Regions from separate parts of the Oceanobacillus sp. FSL W8-0428 genome, predicted to be linked through region 1. Evidence: riboswitches for the same ligand, from Rfam matches in the RefSeq annotation. Region 1 holds a riboswitch; the other holds the start of a gene.
What was found. A riboswitch is a leader RNA that binds a small molecule or an ion and turns the genes downstream of it on or off. The one in region 1 is predicted to bind FMN.
Positions count from the first base shown of each region.

Region 1 (7,607 bases):
TAATTACTCCAGGACTGTAGTTAAGCCATTCAGGCTCGATATCCCACCCATGACGGTTTTTTAACCAGTCGGTCACTGAAGATGTAACATCCTCATCAATTACTGTATATCCATAAATTCCATGCTCTGCGCGTTGGATAAGTGCCTGATTGACAGCTTCTGGGGCTTTAAAGTCCATATCAGCTACCCACATCGGTAGAACATCGTCAGACTGGAATCTCATCTGCAGCATATCCCATTTCATAGATTTTGTTTGCTTGCGATCATGTACTTCTTCAAAAAAACTCATTATTTTATTTGCCTCCTTGCATTCTTATCATTTTTCTATTATAACAAAGATACTTTAGAAAGGTAGAAAACTGGTCTAAAACTTCTTTAGAGTTCCCGTTTTTAGACAAAAAAAAGCAAAGCGTCATACGCTCTGCCTACAGGGGGAATACGAGAAAGCCTTACAATAATAGTAATACCCGTTGTTAAAAAGAATAAACCAAATAATTTAAAAAAATTTAGATTTATTTTTTATTAACGCATGACCGTGTTAAACAATCAGGATTCCATAGAAAAAACTTCATTTCATAGAGATTGTTATCCCCGTGAAATGAAGTTTTGTTTTGAACACGCACTCATATTATAATCTTTTCTCAAGTTCTTCTTTTTCGTTTTCAAATCCTGGTTTGCCAAGTAAAGCAAACATATTTTTCTTATATGCTTCCACACCAGGCTGGTCAAATGGATTAACACCAAGCAGATAGCCGCTGACAGCACATGCTTTTTCAAAGAAGTATACTAAATAGCCGAAAGTATAAGCATCTAACTTAGGAACTTCAATGATTAAGTTTGGAACATCTCCATCTGTATGAGCTAATAGTGTTCCCTGGAATGCTTTATCATTAATCTCATGAATACTTTTACCAGCTAAGTAATTTAATCCGTCTAAGTCATTTGCTTCTTCTTCAACAGTTAAATTTTTCTTAGATTCATTTACATGAAGAATCGTTTCGAAAATATTCCTTCTTCCTTCTTGGATATATTGACCAAGAGAGTGCAAATCAGTTGAGAAGTTTGCTGATGATGGATAAATCCCTTTTTGATTTTTTCCTTCACTTTCGCCAAATAACTGTTTCCACCATTCAGAGAAGTATTGAAGGGCAGGTTCATAATTGATGAGTAATTCTGTTACTTTTCCTTTTTGATAAAAAATATTACGTACGGCTGCATATTGATAAGCAGGGTTCCTATTTATGTCAGGCACCGATAAGTCATCCATTGCGGCTTGGGCGCCTTTCATAATTGCGTCGATATCAATATTGCTTGCCGCAATTGGCAATAAGCCTACTGCTGTTAATACAGAATAACGTCCGCCAACATCATCTGGAATAACGAATGTTTCATAACCGTTTTCATCAGCTGTTGTTTTTAGAGCGCCTTTTTGACGGTCAGTAGTTGCATAGATACGCTTTTTAGCCTCTTCTTCACCATATTTTTCTTCCAAAAGCTTTTTAAAGATACGGAAAGCAATTGCCGGTTCTGTTGTTGTACCACTTTTAGAAATAACGTTAATAGAGAAATCCTTATCCTTTAGTACGTCAGTCAGCTCACTCATATAAGTAGAGCTTAAATGATGACCTACAAAAATTACCTGGGGTGCTTTTCTTTCTTCAGCAGGAAGAAGGTTTTGGAACGAATGGTTCAGCATTTCTAAAGCTGCTTTGGCTCCAAGATAAGAACCGCCGATACCAATTACAAGAAGAACGTCAGAGTCATTTTTGATTTTTTCTGCACTTTTCTTGATACGTGCATATTCTTCCTGATCATAGCTTTTAGGAAGGTCAACCCAGCCTAAGAAGTCATTACCGGCTCCAATTTTTTCATGAATCATTTGGTGTGCACGTAATACAAATGGAGAAAGGTTTTTAATTTCTTCTTTGTCGAAAAACGAAAGTGCTTTATCATATTTAAAAGTTACATGTGTCATTTAGAGTTCCCCCTTTAAAATTGATTCCATATATGACTCTACTTTAATCTATTAATGTGATGAAATCAAGGGTAACGACCTGAAAGGCTTTCATTTAAACCGGAAATAAAGTGCTGAAAAATGATGTTGATAATAGCAGAAATCCCTTAAATTAAAAGAGAAAAAATAGTTTGAGAGAGTCTTTATAAAAACATTTTGGTGCATCTGAAAAAAGATAATCTGAACAGAGGTATACTTCATTAAAAAACAGGTACCTGAAGAAAATTCAGGCACCTGTTTTTGGTGATCATTGTCAGCTTATTTATTTTGCGTCTGGTCAATCCAGTCCTGCAGTTTATCTTTAAGAATGTTAAAACCGCTTGATTCATTGCTGGAATCGTAGTTTTTTACTGTATTATCTTGTTTAGCAGTTTCTTTTGGCGCTTCTTCTGTAGCGCGGATAGATAAAGAAATTTTTCCTTTTCCTTCATCGATTTGAATGACTTTTACGTTAACAGTATCGCCGACACTTAAGTGTTCGTTAATATCCTTTACATATCCATGCATGATTTCAGAAATATGAACTAACCCTTGTGTGTCACCATCAATTGCAACGAATGCACCATAAGGCTGAATGCCTGTTACTTTTCCTTCTAGTACTTGACCTACTTCTACGTTTGTAGCCATATTGAACATCTCCTATATCTTTTTCAATTCTGTTTTAAGTTATCCAAAGTGGATGGAAAAAGAAAAGGCAGCTTTTTATACCAGCTATAAAGCTAGTAAATAAAAATGGGAATCTTTTTCTGCATCTTTTGAACACGTGCTTTTTTCAACAATATACTACTTTATCATAAAGTATAGGAAATATCCAACTTAACGTTACCGGTTGGCAAGATTAATAAGTGTATCTTTTTCGTGAAGGATAAAAGTAGTTTTTGGATGAAGGATATATTCTTTTTCACGAAGCACACCGATTATAAGGAATCCTTTTTCCAGGAAGGGAGTTACCGCTTCTAAATAAGTTTTTCCAATAAGTGAATCAGGAACAGGCTGGTGAATAAATTTATGCTGGATAAGAAGATGATAAATATCTTCAAAAGGTGTTGCCTGTATCTCCGGGTCTAATTCATGGAAAAACAGACTGCTCATAAAATCATTTGATCGAATAATTGTTGTTGCACCTGCACGGGCGGCATTATCAATTTGTTTCTTTGTTAGAATTTCTAAGATAACAGGTATATCCCGATTATTCCCACGGATAGCGATGGTAGTCAGGATAGCATGAGTATCTGATTCATAATCGGATTTTTGGTTATCGGCAGCAACAAATATACAGGAAGCTGCTTTAATGTTGGCCATATGGAGAGTGGTATCCTCTGCTGCATTTCCTTTAATATAATGCACTGGCAGCTTTGTATAAGCAAGATTGGTTAAAGTCTGATCAATGATAACAATTTTTTTATCTGAGTAATGGTGAATGATTAAGTCAATAAGCTGCCGGGTCTGTTCATTAAAACCGACAAATATATAATGGTTTGTACCATGAAAAGCAAGCTTGCCTTCCTGTGAATTTTTTTCACGCTTTATAGCTGTAGTGGATATGGAGGCGATATAAAACGCAATTAATCCGCCGCCAGTTAAAACTAAGCATGCTGCAATCAGCCGGCCTGGCAAGGTCACAGGAACATAATCTCCATAACCGACAGTCGCTCCTGTAATAAGTGCCCACCATATTCCGTCTAACAATGTAGGAAAACGCTGTGGTTCGATTAAATAAATAAGATACCCGAAGAGCGACAATGAAATTATAACAAGAAGCAGCAGTTTCAGTATATTAGGAATGCGATAGTAAAGAAGTTTTAGAAAACGCTCATTCATTAAGGAATCCTCCTATCTATTTTCGTTAGTATACGCAGATAGAAAGGAATGTTATTCATTAAAACCGAAACTATAAATATACATAATTTAAAAAGCCATCGATTTATACTTTGAAATCGATGGTTTTTAAAAATTATATTGTTTTTAAAGTTTCTTTGATGCTTTCATAAACGATAGACCAGTTATCCTGATTATCGCGATAGGATTTTGAAATAAACCGGTGCACTTGTTTTTGCTTTTCTTCAAAATCACTGGCATCCTTTGGTGGAAGCTGGGCGCGTGCTTCGTCTATATACGCTTGAATTTTTGGGGCTCTTGGTCCCCATTTTCCGACTCCCTTTCCCTCTGTATTAATAAAGATGATAATAGGGATAGATCTGGCTGTTCCATTTGTTAAATACTGATCCATTAATTCAAGATTATCATCCCGAAGCAAAGCCTTGACAGGCATATTGGCAGCCTCTGAAATTTTAAGAAGAATCGGCATGTTTAACATCGCGTCACCACACCAATCTTCTGTAAGAATAATTGCTCTTAAGTTCTTGCTTCTGATTTCTTCAAAAAAAGCTTCATCTGCAGGTAATGAAAAGTTATCATAAATGTGCAATAAATCCTCTTTGTTTACGTTCATTGCTTCGATGTATTCATCTGGATCAAGCCCTTTTTCATACCATTCATTTAATGACATCTATATCCCTCATTTCAATTATTTGATATAGTTAGTTTACCTTCTTCTGCAGAATTGGTAAACCAAAGTTACCTTGTAAAGAAGGATAGGGAAGAATTTATAGGGAATGTTTAGAAGGTACAATGAAAATGGCGGTTTGAATTTTTCATCGTCCTTTTGGACAAGCATTTATAGGAGGCTATAACATGGCAGATACAAAATATGATGTTTTAATGGACTTACTTCATACGCCATCTCCATCAAGTATGGAAATGGAAATACAAAAGAAATGGATTAATTATGTCAAGGAGTATGCCGATGAAATTAGGACAGATCATGTTGGGAACGTGATTGCAGTGGTTAATCCAGATGCACCATTTAAAGTTCTTTTAGCAGGTCATTGTGATGAAATCGGATTCATTATTCAGCGTATTGATGAACGTGGTTTTATATTTTTTGAAAAATTGGGTGGAATTAATCTGAAAGCAGCTATTGGCATGAGGGTGACAGTGTTGGGATATCAGGAAACACTTACAGGGGTCATCGGTGTCAACGCACAGCATCATGGAGGTATCAAAGGTGATATCGGTGTGCAGGACCTCTATATGGATTGTGGATTTCAGTCAAAAGCAGAGGCACTTAAAAAGGTTCAGATTGGGGATCTCTGTGTGTTAAAAACAGAGCCGGAAATATTACAGGATCGGTATATTTCCGCCAGAGGGCTGGATAATCGTACCGGAGCATTCATTGTAGCAGAAGTAATTCGCAAGCTGTCTGGAAAAGATTTGTCGATTGGCGTTTACGGTGCAAGTACGGTGAACGAAGAGACAAATATGGGGGGAGCTTACTTTGCCGCGGCTGGAATAAAGCCCGATTTTGCAATTGCTGTTGATGTTACCTTTGCAACAGATTATCCAAATGTTGATCCGAAAAAGCTGGCTGAGGTTCATTTAGAAGGCGGCCCTGTTTTAGCAAAAGGAGCACCAATTCACCACAAAATCAATCGTTGGCTGGAAAAAGCAGCAAAAGACAAATCAATTCCTTTACAATATGAATTAACACCGGATGCTACAAGAACCGATGCCGATAAAATGCGATACACAGGGAAAGGAGTACCGGTGGCATTAGTGTCTCTACCGCTTAGATATATGCATTCACCAGTAGAAACAGTAAGCAAGAAGGATATTGATAAGGAAATTGAATTATTAGTAACGATGCTTGAAAACCTGACAGGGAAGGAAGATTTAAATCCATTGCATGATGATGTTTGATATAAGGAAATATGAAATTACTTTGAATTAAAAACTTTTCTCTTGTCAAATGAATATGCTATGGTATACTGAAAGTAATTAAATATTCGATTCCAATCTTCGGGGCAGGGTGTAATTCCCGACCGGCGGAAATAGTCCGCGAGCTGTACGTTGATGCAGTTGATCTGGTGTAATTCCAGAACCGACAGTAATAGTCTGGATGGGAGAAGATGTCGAGCTTGTTTTTAACCATACGCATGTTTTGTGTGTATTTATTTAGCGATGACTCAAACCCTAAAGCCCTTATGCTTTAGGGTTTTTTAATTGCTTACAGGCTAAAAATAGCATCGTACCTTCATCACGAGTTGGAATCGGAAAAATGATGAAGGAGGTAAGCTGATGCAAAAGAAGAAAAGAAATCAGCTGCTAAAGTTAATTATTATCGCATTATTAAGTACTATCTCTCTTGTTTTATTTTTTCTAAATTTTCCACTTCCGTTTTTACCAACACCTTATTTAAAAGTGGATTTCAGTGATGTACCTGCATTAATTGCATCTTTGATCTTTTCACCAATGGCAGGAGTGCTTGTCGTTGGATTTAAGAACTTGTTATATTTGGCTGTTTCGGGATCTGGAGAGCCAATTGGTGTTTTATCCAACTTTGTTGCCGGATTAATGATTGTTTTACCGGTTTCACTTATTTATCATCGGATAAAGGGTTTAAAAGGTCTTGTCAGCGGATTGGCAACAGGTACTGTTATTATGGCAGTCGGAATGAGTGTACTCAATTATTATCTAATTTTACCTGCTTATGGCTGGTTTATGGGCTGGGAAATGTCTGAACAAATGAAATGGATTGCAGTTATTGGTGGCGTGCTGCCATTTAATATAATTAAAGGAATTTTTATCGGAATTTTGTTTATCCCATTGTTCAATAAGCTGCAGAGCTGGATTCAGCAGCAGCGGACGAGGTTTATATAATACAATATAAAAAGAACTAAGGAGTACAATAAGAAAGAGGCCGGATCAAAATTCCGGCCTCTTTCTTATTGTTAATTTAAAAGTGCATAAAAAGAGAGTAAATTATTTTGGTGCATGAAAAATAAACAAACGAATAGTGCTATATTGAGAAATCAGGTGAAAGGTATGACTTACTATAGTTAGCTATCCATGAGATTAAAAGGGATATGTTATTGCAAGACTTCTATCCCATTTTGCTTGTATGCATCAATGATATTAGCCGGTACAGATTTCTCTGTTACTAGATAATCTAAAGCATTACTTTTTTCGACAAAGAAAGTAGAGACTTTTTCTAACTTTTCTTTGGTCACCACACTAAGTATTTGAGAACTTTGTTTAATTAACTGACTTTTTAGCAGGGACTCTTCAAAAAGAGGAACTGTAATTCCAAGATTGGAATCAATTGATGAAATACCAAGTACACATAATTCTACGTGAATCCTCTCAATTTCTTTAATAGCAAAGGAACCTGTATTAACGTGTGAATTCTTATTGAATTCACCACCAATAACATAGATTTGTACATGAGGGTGGTTGCTTAGGGCAAAAGCCACTGAAGGGCTATTCGTTAATACTCTCCCTTTATAAGACTGGGGCAGCTTCTCAGCCAGCTTTAAGTTAGTGGTGCCGCCATCAATAAAAAGTACATCCGCTTTTTCCAGAATGGGAACAGCGAGTTTGACTAATTCTTCCTTAACTTTAGCATTTTGATCAATTCTCGTGTTAAAGTCTACCTTGTCATTGACAATGCTTAATGCCCCGCCATGAACCCTTTTAATTAATCCTTTTGCCGACAGCTCCTGCATATCCTTTCGAATAGTGTCTTCCTTTACCT
Region 1 is NZ_JBBORB010000001.1:4,762,219-4,769,825, reverse strand. Features, by position in the region: gene MKY30_RS22935 (MalY/PatB family protein) at 1-289, opposite strand, end outside; gene MKY30_RS22930 (glucose-6-phosphate isomerase) at 629-1,975, opposite strand; gene yugI (S1 domain-containing post-transcriptional regulator GSP13) at 2,273-2,641, opposite strand; gene MKY30_RS22920 (potassium channel family protein) at 2,837-3,835, opposite strand; gene MKY30_RS22915 (thioredoxin family protein) at 3,969-4,523, opposite strand; gene MKY30_RS22910 (M20/M25/M40 family metallo-hydrolase) at 4,709-5,773, shown strand; FMN riboswitch at 5,865-5,988, shown strand; gene MKY30_RS22905 (ECF transporter S component) at 6,152-6,733, shown strand; gene MKY30_RS22900 (DeoR/GlpR family DNA-binding transcription regulator) at 6,943-7,607, opposite strand, start outside.

Region 2 (7,607 bases), 2.9 Mb from region 1:
AATAACCATAATAATGAAAAACTCACTACATTCTCTATTGCAAAATCATTTGCGAAAAAAAGTGTCAGCATAAGAGTTAAAACAATCGCAAAAGATATTATCACTATCCCACCTGCCTTATTATCAGGTCTTTTCTTTAATAAAGATAGTACACCTAAAATGATGTTAAAAATACATATAAAGTAAATTGATAACATACTCAAAGTACGAAAATCGAATGGAATAAAATTTGATATTATATAAAAATTAGAAAGCTTAAATTCAGTATCTCCCCCAAAATAAAATCCATATAAAAACATATATACTGCTAAAAACCCCAGTACTGATGATATTAGACTAAATGCAAATATAATAAATTTAATATCCATATAAAAATTTGATAGTTTATCCATTAATGATATATTATTTTGATCATTCACTTTTTTCTAACTCCCTTCTTATAAATATAGTTTATATTTCTTATAATTTTCTTATTCATCTTAACTCATCAAATATGCAAGCAGATTTTCTCATTACACGTAATTTCTACTTATTAATTAAGTAAAAAAGGTAGCTTAGATATGATATTTTTCAAGATGATACTAGTAACCAGATGAAGGCTATCCTTTATACAGATAACCTTCTTCCCTCAATCTTCATTAATTACTATTTAAGAATAAATCAATTTATTTAAAGACATCATTTCTAATAACCCAAGAGCTGCCTCTCCACCTTTATTACCTGCTTTTGTACCTGCTCTCTCCAATGCCTGTTCAATTGTTTCTGTTGTCAGCACACCAAAAATAATTGGAATTTCTGCATTCAGACCAATTTGCGCAATACCCTTAGCTGCTTCATTACTGACCAGCTCATAATGTGTGGTTGCCCCGCGAATAACCGCTCCAAGTGTAATAATACCATCATACTTTTTTGTTTTTTCTACCTGCTTTGTGATATATGGAAGCTCAAAAGCGCCCGGGACCCAATAAACATCAATATCCTCTTCTTTTACTCCATGTCTTTTTAAAATATCCTTGGCTCCTTCCAGTAATTTAGAAGTGATCAGCTCATTAAATCGTGAAACGGTTATTGCTACTTTTAACTGTTCTCCTTGAAACATTCCTTCATATACAGTCATAATCATTCTCCTTCTATAGATAATAAATGATGAAACTTATCTTTCTTTACTTTTAAATAATGTTTATTTTCATGATAAATGGTTGTTTCTATCGAAATTCGTTCAGCTACCTCAATACCATATTGCTGTAAATCCTTTACTTTATCTGGATTATTCGTCAGTAATCGGACTTTCGATATTCCTTCCTTTTTCAGCAACCATGCAGCGATATCATAGCGGCGTTCATCAGGTAAAAAACCAAGAGAAACATTAGCTTCATAGGTGTCTGCACCTTGTTCCTGCAGTTCATACGTTTTTAATTTATTGAGCAGTCCTATCCCTCTTCCTTCCTGTCTCAAATACAGAATGGCGCCTCGACCTTCAGCTGCAATCATTTGCATTGCTTTCTCCAGCTGCTCACCGCAATCACAGCGATGGGAACCAAAAATATCTCCAGTCAGGCATTCCGAATGTACTCGAACTAAGACAGGCTCTTCAGTATCTTTCATTTGCCCCATGGATAATACAAGTTGGTCTTTTCCTTCTTTATCCTTATAAAGGGACAAATCGAAGTCTCCGTACTTCGTGGGCAGCTTCACTTTTGCATTTACCTTGATACTGGAATAAACCAAATAATCAGCAAGCTCTTCTATAGTAACCAAAGGCATATTCCATTCTGCCGCAATCTGTTTTAAATCCTGGAACCGGGCCATCGTTCCATCTTCCTTTAAAATTTCGCAAATATAGGCTGTTTCAGTATCTCCTGCCAGCTTTGCTAAATCTACTGCTGCCTCTGTATGACCTCTTCTCTCCAACACCCCTCCGTTCTTCGCTATTAACGGGAAAATATGCCCCGGCCTATTGAAATCAGCTGCTTGACTATGAATATTTGCCAGCTCTTGAATTGTCTTTGCCCGTTCAAATGCGGAAATCCCTGTGGTTGTCTCTTTATGGTCGACACTGATGGTGAAAGCTGTTTGATATTCGTCTGTGTTTTCTTTGGTCATTTCCCACAAGTTTAGATTTTTAGCAATCTGTTCGGAGACAGGAGCGCAAATCAAACCCCGGGCATGTTTTGTCATAAAATTTATTGTTTCTGCCGCAGCTTTACTGGAAAGACCGACTAAATCACCTTCTGCCTCCCGGTTCTCGTCATCAGCAACAATAATCAATCGTCCTTGCTTCAAAGCTGTAACAGCTGCTTCTATATTTTGTACAGTCATATTTTCCCCTCTATTCTCCTGTGTATTTGCTTAAAATCTGAGTCTTTTCCGTGCCCATTATAGCTTTAATATATTTTCCGAGTATATCGGTTTCTATATTTACAAATTCACCTTGTTTTAATTGACCCAGATTTGTATGATTCATGGAATAAGGAATGAGTGACACACTAAATGATCCTGCCGTAACAGCTGATACGGTCAAGCTTGTTCCATTAATCGCCACAGATCCTTGGGCTACAATCTCTCCTTGTACTTGTGGCGGATAATAGAATGTGAGAATAATGGAATTCTCTTTTTTCACCTTTTTAATTAACCGCGTCGTTGTATCTACATGACCTGATACAATATGCCCTTCCAAGCGTCCTCTTGCAGACATTGCCCGTTCCAGATTCACCACCGCATTCACCCGCAAATCAGAGAATATCGATTTTTGAAATGTTTCCGGCATAATGTCCACTGTAAAATCTGAATCAGTTACTTCTATAGCAGTTAAACAGACACCGTTGATTGCCATACTGTCGCCAATGTTATAATCCTGCAAGAGCTCTCTGGAGGCAGAGCATGTTAACTCAATATGCTGACTCACTTTTTTGATTCGTTTGACTGTTCCTGTTTCCTGAATCAATCCTGTAAACATCCTTCTTTCCCCTCCCGCTGACTATTCGTATATCCTCACCAACTGCTTCCGCGCTTTGTAATGTTAAAGGTACTGCAGATAAAACATTTCTATCACTGGAAAAGGCAGATACTCCATTACCGCCAATCAGCTTGGGAGAGATATACGTAATTACCTCTTCAAACAAATTTTCTGCCAGGAAAGCATCATGAATTCTGCTTCCCCCTTCTACATAAACGGATTGAATCCCCTCCTTCTGTAAATACTCCATTACTTTTGAGATTGTCCAATGCATGTCCGGTATCAATCGTACATGCTCAGGTACATCCTCTATAGCACTTGATGTTGTAAACACCCATACAGGAACAGTTTCTCTATAAATCTGATATTTCGCAAAATCCATTGTTTTCCCTCTCCGATCCAGGATAATCCGAATAGGTGGAAAATCAGTAATTACATTCGGCAGCAGTTTTGGATTATCCGCTAAAATTGTCCCGCTTCCTACCATAATAGCCTGAAAATATTGCCTTTCCTCATGTACTCTTTTATATGTTTCTTCTCCAGTAAGATACGTCCGCTGCTTCGAATGGACAGAAATTTTCCCATCCAGACTGACGGCCTGCTTTAATACGATATAAGGGTGCTGTCTCCTATGAAAATAGTTATAATGCTTATTCAATGCCTCTGCCTTCTCCTGCAACACACCGGAAATCACTTGTACTCCCTGTGATTCTAGATAGGCTTTTCCTTTACCAGCTACAACGGGATTAGGGTCAAGCTGTGCAATCACAACTTTGAAAATGCCGCTTTTTATAATCATTTGGGTACAGGGAGGCTGTTTTCCTGTATGATTACACGGCTCCAGCGTCACATACATTGTTGCACCAATTAAATCTTCGGGAGCTTCACATTGGTCGATAGCCATTTTTTCTGCATGCTTTTCGCCATATCTCTGATGAAACCCAGTAGCTAAAACAGTGTCATCTTTCACAATTACTGTACCGACTAAAGGATTGGTATGTGTGTTTCCCTGCCCCAGTTTTGCGAGCTCTATTGCCCGCTCCATATACAGTGTGTCCATGTGCTTCCTCCTTTCTTAAAACACCAAAAAGCCCCGTGAATGATCTCCACGGGGCGTACTTAAATAAACCATGTCTATACACTGAAACAGATTTTCATGTACCTTAAAAGAATACACTTCACCCATTCATGTGCTGACGTAAGTTTTCTTCTCCCATCCAGACTTTAACTGTCGGCTCCAGAATCTCACTGGATCCACCGCGATACGCGGGTCACGGACTTCAAATCTCAAGGATTTGTCACCGCCGGTCGGGAATTACACCCTGCCCCGAAGAAACGATATTAAATTTTTATATTACTCTTTCTTACCTTACATAATCTAACTTAGCATTCTATAAGTGTTTACAGCCTCTCAACTGAAGTGTCAGTATCCTGTTATATCTTCATAAACCCTGCCAAAAAAATCTAGTTACATATGCTAATATGTTAAAACTGATAATATCAGTTTAAAAAATAAAATGCAAGCTATCATTTTTATAATGCTTTAATAATTAGTCGTATTTGGTCACTATATTACCCGCTAACTTTTTTTGGAAAAGAGAGATTATTTTAAATTAAGTACGTATGATTGACAACGTATTAAAATTGTTTTAGGGTATAGAACGGTGGAATTATACTTCAACTGCTGGAGTATGATTCCACTATTTTGTTTTTTACTGCATTTCCGTTTTGTATTTGCATGATAATAAAACAACAAACATTCCGAGGAGCTTTTCATATTTCCCCCCTCGGAATGTTTGTTGTTTGCAAGCACCCTATTGTAACAATTTATTCGCTTATCCCTGGCCAAGTTTTTTCAGTCAGGATACTTACAGGCGTTTCAATGTGGTTAAAAGATATTATCCATTAGATAAAAAACGGGGTTCAGAGAAAGACTAAAAGGAAATCAAACAACTATGATTAAACTTAACAAGATGGAGGAAAAGAAATAATGAAAGGTTCAAATAGAAAAAAGACTTCGCTAGATCTGCCAACATTTATTATAAGTGGCGGCGCACTCGTACTATTTGTCATAGCCGCATTTATTAATGCTGACTTTGTCGCTGATATGGTTGATACCTTATTTGGCTGGTCTGCTACTTATTTTGGTGTAGTTTACCAAATGACTGTATTAGTCACATTTTTTATTGCGTTAGGGTTAGCTTTTTCTAAATACGGAAAAATCCGTTTAGGTAATATGGAAAAACCAGAAATGAGTACATTTAAATGGATTTGTATTATTATGTGTACTTTATTAGCAGGAGGAGGAATATTTTGGGCTGCTGCAGAACCATTATCCCATTTTATATCCGTACCTCCCCGCTTCTCAGGGATTGAGAATGGCACACTGGAAGCAGTTGTACCTGCTCTGGCATCCAGTTTTGTAGACTGGGGTTTTCTGTCATGGGCAATTTTAGGTACATTAGGCACTATCGTATTAATGTATGCCCACTATCATAAAGGCATGCCGTTGAAGCCAAGATCTTTACTATATCCAATTTCCGGCGAAAAAATCATGAAAAAAGTGTATTAGGAACACTTGTTGATTCTTTTTCTATTCTTGCTGTTGCTGCTGGAACGATTGGACCGATTGGGTTCTTGGGTTTACAGACAGGTTATGGATTAAATGCATTAACTGGTTTACCAAATACCTTAGTTATTCAAATTATCATTATTATCGTTATCGTTATTGGTGCAGCAATCTCCGCTGTAACAGGAATCCATCGGGGAATTCAGCTGTTAACCAGCTTTAATGTTCTCTTGGCACTTGGATTAATCATTGGAATCTTATTACTCGGACAAGGTTTCTTTATCTTTAACAATTATTTTGAAGCTTTTGGTCTTTACGTAAATGATTTTATTTCTTCCAGTACCTTCCGCGGTGATGAAGAATGGCTTGGCTTATGGACTGTATTTTTCTTTGCTTGGTTTATTGGCTATGGCCCGATTATGGCGCTATTTACAGCACGAATTTCACGCGGAAGAACCATTCGTGAGCTAATTATTGCAGTTGCTGTTATCGCGCCTATTATTACAACTTTTTGGTTTACTGTCGTTGGCGGAACAGGAATCTTTTATGAACTAAATGATTCTGGCTCGATATCAACTGCCCTAAATGAAGCAGGTCCTCCTGCTGCGATGATAGCCATTACAGAGCAATTGCCATTTCCTATGATTTTCGGAGCCTTGTTCTTGCTGGCTACCGTTATTTTCGTATTAACTACGGCAGACTCTATGGCCCTGTCTATTTCAATGGCTATTACCGGAGAAGGGAATCCTCCAAGCTGGTTAAGAGCTTTTTATGCATTGGTCATGGGTCTTGTTGCTATTGTATTAGTTACCATCGGTGAAGGAAGCGTGGACGCCCTGCAATCCTTTATTGTGGTGACCGCTGTACCTGTTGTATTCCTGCTGATTACGACATTCTGGACAGCACCAAAAGCAGCTAAAGATTTATATAATAATCATAAAAAAGAAACGTTATAAACCAAATTGCAAACAGCCTTTCTCTGTATTTTGGGGAAAGGCTGTTTTTATCGTATAGGTATCCTATTATTTTTCAGCAATACAAAATATAAAATGATCATTCGGATTCCAAACATGTTCTTCATCCGCAATATACCCGCGCAGCCATAAATTCCCTTGGATTCGGCGAAGATAAAAGCCTTTTGGAACATCCAGATCCTCACTTAGAATTTCTGATGCTATTGTTATTGAACCATTAGGAGCCTGATTTTTCAGCTGGTGTGCATCATATCCTTCTCCTTGATTAAAATACGCCAGTCTTATATAGGGAGCCAACTCAAGCGGGCAGAGCTGTAATTTAAGATTAGCAGCTTTGCTAAAAAGTTGGGATGTCGTAGCTCCATCAACAAAATCAAGATCCTTTACAGCGAGCTCTACAATTTTAGCTTGATAGCATTCCTTGGACACTTCAAAATAATCGCTGGCTATCAGCTTCTCAGCAAGCACATTTAACAATATCTTATTTTCTTTCATTTTTTGAATTAATTCCGGTTTAGTATAACCACCTGCTTTGATTATTGTTATATTGGCATTGCTCCCAGTATAATGATTTTCACATTTAGTCACAGCAGCCCCTCTTTACTATCGTTATTTTATAATAATTGATTCTATTATATAGCTTCTTGCCTTTTTACCCCCAACCCCAACTCCTCCAAAAATGAAAAATATTCCGGAAATGTTTTAGATACACAACCTGGGTCATTTAATTGAATCCCTTCAACCTTTGACCCGATCAGCGCCAACGCCATCGCAACCCGATGATCATCATAGGTGTTTAGACTAGCTGGTTTCGGAGATCCCGGATAGACTATTAACCCCTCCTCAAATTCCTCTGTCCGAATTTCCAATTCCTTTAAAGCTTCACAAATAACACTTATTCTGTCAGATTCATGATGACGGATATGGGCGACGTCCTTAATAGTAATCGGACTATCAGCGAATGGTGCAATTGCTGCTAAAGTTAATGCCTGATCAGATATCTCCTTCATGGATATTTCAAAACCGCCTTTTAATTGAGGAGCGCCTTCCACTTCAATAAAGGAAGCACCTTTTATAACCTTACATCCCATCTTTTCAAAAACATCCA
Region 2 is NZ_JBBORB010000001.1:1,870,214-1,877,820, reverse strand. Features, by position in the region: gene MKY30_RS08740 (hypothetical protein) at 1-419, opposite strand, end outside; gene ribH (6,7-dimethyl-8-ribityllumazine synthase) at 650-1,117, opposite strand; gene ribA (GTP cyclohydrolase II) at 1,120-2,319, opposite strand; gene MKY30_RS08725 (riboflavin synthase) at 2,330-2,956, opposite strand; gene ribD (bifunctional diaminohydroxyphosphoribosylaminopyrimidine deaminase/5-amino-6-(5-phosphoribosylamino)uracil reductase RibD) at 2,889-4,016, opposite strand; FMN riboswitch at 4,158-4,295, opposite strand; partial or broken gene MKY30_RS08715 (BCCT family transporter) at 4,947-6,481, shown strand; gene MKY30_RS08710 (helicase) at 6,548-7,087, opposite strand; gene aroA (3-phosphoshikimate 1-carboxyvinyltransferase) at 7,132-7,607, opposite strand, start outside.
Region 2: it holds a riboswitch for FMN, as region 1 does, so the genes downstream of both, ribD (bifunctional diaminohydroxyphosphoribosylaminopyrimidine deaminase/5-amino-6-(5-phosphoribosylamino)uracil reductase RibD) here and MKY30_RS22905 (ECF transporter S component) in region 1, are expected to answer to the same signal.